Regions from separate parts of the Kitasatospora sp. NPDC029312 genome, predicted to be linked through region 2. Evidence: riboswitches for the same ligand, from Rfam matches in the RefSeq annotation. Region 2 holds a riboswitch; the other holds the start of a gene.
The links. A riboswitch is a leader RNA that binds a small molecule or an ion and turns the genes downstream of it on or off. The one in region 2 is predicted to bind thiamine pyrophosphate.
Positions count from the first base shown of each region.

Region 1 (4,186 bases), on a different contig from region 2:
GGTAGAGCCGGGCGTCGGCAAGGCGGTCGCGCAGCGTGTCCGCCGCCATCAGATCAGCATCGCCTGGGCGCGGCGCTTGACCTCGGTGCCGCGGTTCTCGCGCAGCGCCTGGATCGGGCTGCCGGGCAGCGACGGGTCCTCGGTGAAGAGCCACTCCAGGATCTCCATGTCGCTGAACCCGCAGTCCCGCAGGACGGTCAGGGTGCCGGACAGGTGCTTGACCAGCCCCTGGCCGTCGATGAAGGCCGCCGGGACCTGCAGCGACTTGTTCGGGCCTCGTCGGACGGCGATCAGCCCGCCGTTGCGGACCAGGTCACGCACCTCGGTGACCCGCACTCCCCACTGCTCCGAGATGTCGGGCAGGTACATCCACTCGGGGATCAGGGCTTCAATCTTGCTTTCGATCTCACTCACGCCACCAGACTGCCACCTCCGCAGCCCCCCGCGCACCAGCCGCTACTCCGCGACGGCCGACTTCAGCGGCACCGAGGGGTCCGCGGCGAGGGCCCGGTCCAGCACCGGACCGCGCTCGATCAGCTTCCGGCCCTGGGTCAGGTCGCGCGGCCGGTCCACGGCCAGCAGCGCGCTCGGCACCCCGTCGCGCAGCCAGAGCACCGACCAGCCGGCGTCCTGCGGGCTGCCGCGCCACAGCAGCTCGTCGTCCTCGGCGTGCCGGCCGGCGTACTGGACCATCCGCCCGAACTGCTCGGACCAGAAGTACGGCACCGGGTCGTACGGAGCGTCCGCCCCGAGCACCGCGGCGGCCGCGGCCTCGCCGGACTGCAGCGCGTGGTCCCAGTGCTGGACGGCCAGCCGGGCGCCGGAGCGGGCCGACGGGTAACTGACGCAGTCCCCGGCCGCGAAGACCCCGGGCAGGCCGGTGCGCAGCCGCCCGTCGACCACCACCGAGCCCGCCGCGTCCAGCTCGACGCCCGAGCCGGCCAGCCAGCCGGTCGCGGGCCGGGCGCCGACGCCGACCACCACCTCGTCGGCCGGCAGGTGCGAGCCGTCCGCCAGCAGCACCGCCCCCTCCTCGACGGCGGCCACCCCGATCCCGCAGCGCAGCTCGACCCCGGCCTCGGCGTACCAGGCGGCCATCGCCGAGCCGACGGCGGTCGGCAGCGCGCCCGGCAGCGGCGCCGGGCCGGCCTCCACCACGGTCACCTCGCAGCCGGCCTGCCGCGCGGCGGTGGACACCTCGGCGCCGATCCAGCCCGCGCCGACCAGCACCAGCCGCAGCCCGGGGCGCAGCAGCGCGCGCAGCGCCAGGGCGTCGTCCAGGGTGTGCAGCAGGTGCGCGCGCTCGGCGCCGGGCAGGGCGCGCGGGGTGGCGCCGGTGGCGATCACCAGCGAGTCGTACGGGAGGTCGCCGCCGTCGGTGTGCAGCACGCCCGCGGCCAGGCCGGTGGCGCGACGGCCGAGGAGCAGCTCGACGCCGAGCTGCCCGTAGTCGATGTCCAGGGTGGTGGCGTCGGCCTTGCCGAGCAGCACGTCCTTGGAGAGCGGCGGCCGGTCGTACGGCGCGTGCGGCTCCTCGCCGACCAGCGTGATCCGCCCCCGCCAGCCGCCCCGCCGCAGCTTCAGGGCGCACTGCGCCCCGGCCAGCCCGGCTCCGACGACGACCACCCGATCCGTTGCGCTCAGCTCTGCCACGCCCGTCACTGTACTCAGCGCCGCCGGGGCGTCCGGCGCCCGTCCACCCCTCGGCCGGCCCGCCCGCCTCACCCGTCCCACCCCTCGCACGGGCCTTCGGCCGGGCCGACTCCCGGCGTTAAGGTGGGGGCACCACACGGGAGCCCGGCGTACCGGGCTGAGAGGCGGGCTGGCACGGCCCGCGACCGTCCGAACCTGATCCGGGTCATACCGGCGAAGGGAGAAGAGCAGCCTTGTCACGCTTGCCATCAGGTGCCCGCGCCGACGTGCTGGTGATCGGCGGGGGCGTCATCGGCCTCGCCGTCGCGTGGCGCGCCGCGCAGCGCGGGTCGCGGAACGTGATCGTGGTCGACCCCTCCCCCGGCGGCGGGGCGGCCGGGGTCGCGGCCGGGATGCTCGCCCCGGTCACCGAGCTGCAGTACGGCGAGGAGCCGCTGCTGCGCCTCGGCATGGCCTCCAACGAGCGGTACGCGGCGTTCGCCGCCGAACTCACCGAGGCGAGCGGCGGTGCGGACACCGGCTACCGCCGCTGCGGCACGATCGCCGTCGCGCTGGACTCCGACGACCGCGAGGAACTGCGCGACCTGCACGCCTTCCACCAGCGGCTGGGCCTGGACTCGAGCTGGCTGACCGGCCGGGAGGCCCGCAGGCTGGAGCCGATGCTCGCCCCCGGTGTGCGCGGCGGCCTGCACGTCGCGGACGACCACCAGGTGGATCCGCGCCGGCTGCTCCGGGCGCTGGTCCGCGCCTGCGAGCGCGCGGGCGTCGGGATCCACCGGGCCGAGGCGGTCGAGCTGCTGGTCGAGGGCGGCCGCGCGCTCGGCGCCCGGCTCAGCACGCGGGAGACCGTGACCGCCGACCAGGTCGTGCTCGCCGCCGGCCCGCACAGCCACCGGCTGCCCGGCCTGCCGGAGGGCGTGCTGCCCGCGATCCGCCCCGTCAAGGGGCAGGTGCTGCGGCTGCGCGTCCCCGAGGCCTACCGGCCGTTCCTGTCCCGCAACGTCCGCGCGGTGGTGCGCGGACAGCACCTGTACCTGGTGCCGCGCGAGGACGGCGAGCTGGTCGTCGGCGCGACCACCGAGGAGCAGGGCTACGACACCACCGTCACCGCCGGCGGCGTGTACGAACTCCTGCGCGATGCCCACGAGTTGGTCCCGGGCATCACCGAACTCCCGCTCGCGGAGAGCTCCGCCGGGCTGCGCCCCGGCTCGCCGGACAACGCCCCGCTGCTCGGCCCGACCGCACTGCCCGGACTGGCCGCCGCCACCGGCCACTACCGCAACGGCGTGCTGCTCACCCCGGTGACCGCCGACCTGGTCGCCGAGTACCTGACGACCGGCGAAGTCCCCGAGCTCGCACGGCCGTTCACGCCCACCCGGTTCTCCCCCGACCACTCCACCTCGAAGGCCTCCGCATGACCGAGATCGCCCTGACCGTCAACGGCGAACCGCGCCGGCTGCCCGCCGCCACGACCCTCGCCGAGGTGGTGGCCACCGTCAGCAAGGCCAACACCGGTGTCGCCGCCGCGCTCAACGAGGCCGTGGTGCCTCGCGGTTCGTGGTCCGAGACGCCGCTGAACAGCGGCGACCGGGTCGAGATCCTCACCGCCGTCCAGGGAGGCTGACACCATGGCCGACGACCTTCTCACCATCGCCGGGACGGCCTTCTCCTCCCGGCTGATCATGGGCACCGGCGGGGCACCCAGCCTGGAGGTCCTGGAGCGCGCCCTGCTCGCCTCCGGCACCGAGCTGACCACGGTGGCCATGCGCCGGGTGGACGCCACCACCCAGGGCTCCGTCCTGGACGTGCTCACCCGCAACGGCATCCGGGTGCTGCCCAACACGGCCGGCTGCTACACCGCCGGCGAGGCCGTGCTGACCGCCCGACTGGCCCGTGAGGCGCTCGGCACGGACTGGGTGAAGCTGGAGGTGATCGCCGACGAGCGCACCCTGCTGCCCGACCCGATCGAGCTGCTGGACGCCGCCGAGACCCTCGTCGACGACGGCTTCACCGTGCTGCCGTACACCAACGACGACCCCGTGCTGGCCCGCAAGCTGGAGGACGTCGGCTGCGCGGCGATCATGCCGCTGGGCTCGCCGATCGGCTCCGGACTGGGCATCCGCAATCCGCACAACTTCCAGCTGATCGTGGAGAGCGCGGGCGTCCCGGTGGTCCTGGACGCGGGCGCCGGCACCGCCTCCGACGTCGCGCTGGCGATGGAGCTGGGCTGCGCGGCGGTGATGCTCGCCTCGGCGGTGACGCGCGCTCAGGACCCGGTGCTGATGGCCGAGGCGATGCGGCACGCCGCCGAGGCCGGCCGGCTCGCCCACCGGGCCGGCCGCATCCCGCGCCGCTTCCACGCCGAGGCCTCCTCCGCGATGGCCGGCCGCGCCGTCCTGGACAGCCGCGAGCATCCGGCCTTCTGAGGCCGTTCCGCATGTCACAAGCCGGTCCCGGAGGCGGTGTCCGCCGGGACCGGCGTCCGGCCGCCCCACTACACTCGCCCGGGTGGACACGGCATGGCACGACCCCC
Region 1 is NZ_JBVHXY010000048.1:47,479-51,664, reverse strand. Features, by position in the region: gene thiE (thiamine phosphate synthase) at 1-49, opposite strand, end outside; gene ACZ4WV_RS29975 (Rv2175c family DNA-binding protein) at 49-414, opposite strand; gene ACZ4WV_RS29970 (NAD(P)/FAD-dependent oxidoreductase) at 457-1,662, opposite strand; TPP riboswitch at 1,780-1,892, shown strand; gene thiO (glycine oxidase ThiO) at 1,896-3,071, shown strand; gene thiS (sulfur carrier protein ThiS) at 3,068-3,277, shown strand; gene ACZ4WV_RS29955 (thiazole synthase) at 3,282-4,079, shown strand; gene pknB (Stk1 family PASTA domain-containing Ser/Thr kinase) at 4,162-4,186, shown strand, end outside.
Region 1: another riboswitch for thiamine pyrophosphate. It lies ahead of thiO (glycine oxidase ThiO); the one in region 2 lies ahead of ACZ4WV_RS29000 (purine-cytosine permease family protein).

Region 2 (4,186 bases):
TCGAGGAGAAGCTCATGATCCGGGCGGACGGGCGGTCGCCCTCCCGGAACGCGCCGATCTTGAACCGCTCCAGCATCCGCAGCAGTTCGGCCTCGACCCGGCCGCGGAAGCGCACCGGGTGCTTGGTCTCGATCGCCAGGTCCACCGGGCGCCCGCAGTCCACCACCAGCTCCAGCAGGCGCTCCAGCCGCAGCACGCTGCGCAGCTCGGGGTCGGTGCTGGGGCGGCCGGTCTTCCACGCGCCGAAGTCGTACGCCTCCAGCTGGGCGAGCGTCATCGCGGAGACGGTGCCCTGGCCGTTCGACACCCGGCCGATCCGGCGGTCGTGCACGCAGACCAGCTCGCCGTCGGCCGTCACCCGGACGTCGCACTCGACGGCGTCCGCGCCCTCGTCGAGCGCGCGCCGGTAGGCCGCGAGGGTGTGCTCGGGCAGGGAGTGGGAGGAACCGCGGTGGGCGATCACCTGGACGGAGGGCTCGGTGCGCACCTCGGCCGAGGACAGGTCTGGGCTGGTCACGGCCCCAACGATAGGCGGCGGAGGTGAAGCGGAGGCGAAGACGGCCCCAACCCACGGGGCCGGCTCCGCCTCCGGTGCCTCAGCTCCGCGCGGCGCGCCGGGCCAGCGGGGTGAGTGCCCAGGTGGCCAGGGCCGGCACCAGGAAGGCGAACAGCGAGGCGGAGGTCCACTCCTGCGGGGTGAAGTGCAGCGCCCGCTGCGCCGAGGTCCAGAAGTCCGTCCACCAGTCGGCGACGGCGGTCGGCGCGATGAACTGGTAGACCGCGAAGCCCAGGACCCACGGCAGCAGCATCAGCCAGCGGGACGGCGCCGTCTCGGAGAGGTTCCAGCCGTGCCGGCCGGCGCCGAGGAAGTAGTCCACCGCCAGCACCGCCAGCAGGGGGACGAACACCGAGCCGATCAGGCCGAGGAAGTTGCTGTAGGTGTCGGTGAACTTGTCGATCCGCAGCGCCAGCACGGTGGTCAGCACGCCGATCCCGCCGCTCAGCACCCGGCGGTCCACCCGCGGCAGCAGGTTCTGCAGCGACATCGCGGTCGAGTACACGTTGGCGAAGGACTGGTCGGTCTCGCGCAGCACCAGCACCAGCAGGAACAGCCAGCCGGCCCAGACGCCGAGGAAGGAGTCGAACATCCGGCTCGGGTCGCCGTCGGACTGCAGCAGCGCCATCAGGCCGAGCACGTAGCACCAGACCTGGGCGACGGTGTAGCCGGAGAAGCTGCCCCAGAAGGCCGACCGCGCGGTGCGCGAGTGCCGGGTGTAGTCGGCGGCCATCGGCACGAAGGAGATCGACACCGCGATCATCGCGTCGGTGGCGCCCAGGAAGCCGTGCCAGTTGCCCGCGCCCGGGTCCGGCACGCCCTGACGGCCCAGCTGGACGGTGAAGTACACCATCGCGACCGCGACCGCCCCGGCGACGAAGCGGCGCAGCACCGCGATCGCGCCCAGCGGCCAGATCGTCAGCGCGGTGGTCAGCGCGCCCGCGAGGAGCACGAACAGCCAGCGGTAGCCGCTGGTGTGGGCGACGGTCTGCGCGCCCGCCGAGATGGTCAGCAGCTCGAACACGCCCCAGCCGACGCACTGGACGATGTTCAGCACGGTCGGCAGGTAGGACAGCCGGGTGCCGAACAGTCCGCGCAGGTTGGCCATCGCGGGGGCACCGGTCCGGGCGCCGATCAGGGCGGCGACGCCGAGCATCGCGGTGCCGACGGCCGTACCGGTCACGATCGCGGTCACCGCGGCGGCCAGCGACAGCTCGCTGCCCTTCTCGCCGAGCACGGTGGCGGCGGTGGAGAAGCCGATCAGGCTGACGCCCAGGTTCATCCAGAGCGCGAAGTGGTCCCGGAAGCGCAGGGTGCGCGGCGGCTCGGTGTCCAGCACCAGCGGTGCCTCGACCCGTTCGGCGGCCGCGGGGCCGGTCGGGTCGGCGCTCCCGCCGTCGGGACGATCAAGGAAATCCTTGGACGCGGACGCGTTCGACGAAGAGGATGACGAAGCAGGCGGCATGGCCGATACTCCCTACGCCGGCATTACCCGGACAGGTTCCGGCGGTCAGCGCCCCCTCGACGGTCCGCCGGTGTGGCTTGGCGTACGGTCGACATGCGCACTCTCAGCCTGGTCGGTCCAAGCTCCCGCGTGTCAGTTATGAGCGACAGGCTAACCGGCACGGGTGCGAACGCCAAGGCCACGGGCTGTGCCGTCCGCATCGCGGAACGCCCGGACGGGGGGAGGGGAGCCCCTCGACCGTCGCTGCCGGCGCCCTCGTCGGGGCTGGCGTCGGCACGGGTTTCCGGGGCTGTCGTCGGTACCGGCTAAGGATTCTTATGAGTTCTTCAGAGGGGTCCTTACGGCAATCGAATCGGTGGTGCGAAAAACTATGGTCCTTGGTTCTGTCAGCTATGGAGGTCGTCCGTGAGCACCGAGCGCGAGGTTGGGCCCACCGGGCCGCAGGGGGAGCAGCCCGCGGGTCCCCAGGAGGCGGCAGGAGCCGCTCCCGAAGGCACCGCTCAGGGAGGCCACAAGCCGACCATGGCGTTCAGCCGGGTCCCGGCGCCGGAGGCCGGACCCGCGCCGGCCGCCGCCGAGGCCGCCGCTGCCGCCGAGGGCGCCCCGGCCGAGGGCGGTCACCGGCCCACCGTGGCCTTCGGCAAGGTCCCCGCGCCCGAGGCCCCGGCGGCGGCCGCCGCCGAGGAGCCCGCCGCCGACCCGGCCACCGGCTACATCGACGCCCCGCCGCCGGTCCTGCCGCCCGCGCCGCACGCCGCGCCCGCGGCCCCGGCGGCCGTGACCCCGGCCGCTCCGGCCCTGCCGCCGGCCGCCAACCCGTACGCGACCCCGTCCCACGGCGTGCCCGCCGCCGGCGCGCAGGAGCCGTACGGCGCCGGGCCCGCCGGTGCGTCCGCCCAGCACGGACAGCACGGCCAGCACGCCCAGCACCCGTTCGGCGCCGGCCAGCCGCTCGGCGGCTGGGGCGCCGCCCACGACGCCACCGCCGGCGGCGCGGGCTACCCCGGCGGCCCGAACGGCCCCGGCGGCCCGCTCGGTTACCCGGCCGACTACCCCGGCGGCCCGAACGGCCCCGGCGGCCCGCGCAAGAAGCGCGGCGGCCTGGTGGCCCTGCTCGCGGCCGTGGCACTGGTCGCCGGCGTGGCCGGCGGCGCGATCGGCGTGGTCGCCACCGACCGCAACGACAGCAGCAGCTCGGTGAACGACCACCGCAGCACCACGGTCCAGGCCGGCAACACCCAGAAGAACGAGCCCGCCCCCGGGTCGATCGCCTCCATCGCGCAGAAGGCACTGCCCAGCGTCGTCACCATCAAGGCGCAGGGCAGCACCGAATCGGGCACCGGTACCGGCTTCGTCTTCGACACCGAGGGCCACATCCTCACCAACAACCACGTGGTCGCGCCGACCCTGGGCGGCGGCAAACTGACCGTCAAGTTCGCCGACGGCACGTCCTACAACGCCTCGGTGCTGGGCCACGCCGAGGGCTACGACGTCGCCGTGGTCAAGATCGACAACCCGCCGAAGGACAAGCTTGCGCCCCTGGCGCTGGCCGACTCCGACAAGGTCAACGTCGGCGACGCCACGATCGCGATCGGCGCGCCGTACGGCCTGGAGTCCACCGTCACCAGCGGCATCGTCAGCGCCAAGGACCGCCCGGTCGCCTCGGGCGACGAGACCGGCTCGCAGGCCTCCTACATGAACGCCCTGCAGACCGACGCCTCGATCAACCCCGGCAACTCCGGCGGCCCGCTGCTCGACTCCAGCGGCGCGGTGATCGGCATCAACTCGGCGATCCAGTCCAACGCCTCCGCCAACGGCCGGGCCGGCAGCATCGGCCTGGGCTTCGCCATCCCGATCAACCAGGCGAAGTGGGTCGCGGACACCCTGATCAAGACCGGCAAGCCGGTCTACGCCAAGCTCGACGTGCTGCGCAACGACGACTACAAGGGCGACGGCGCGCAGATCCAGACCCGTGACATCCAGGGTCAGCCGGCCGTCACCCCCGGCGGCGCGGCCGACAAGGCCGGCCTGAAGCCGGGCGACGTGATCACCAAGCTCGGCGGCGCGCCGATCGAGAACGGGCCGGCCCTGGTCAGCCGGATCTGGACGCACAAGCCGGGCGAGACCGTGGACGTCGAGTACACCCGCAACGGCCAGACGTTCAC
Region 2 is NZ_JBVHXY010000045.1:40,046-44,231, forward strand. Features, by position in the region: gene ACZ4WV_RS28995 (glycerophosphodiester phosphodiesterase) at 1-517, opposite strand, end outside; gene ACZ4WV_RS29000 (purine-cytosine permease family protein) at 597-1,895, opposite strand; TPP riboswitch at 2,014-2,160, opposite strand; gene ACZ4WV_RS29005 (S1C family serine protease) at 2,544-4,186, shown strand, end outside.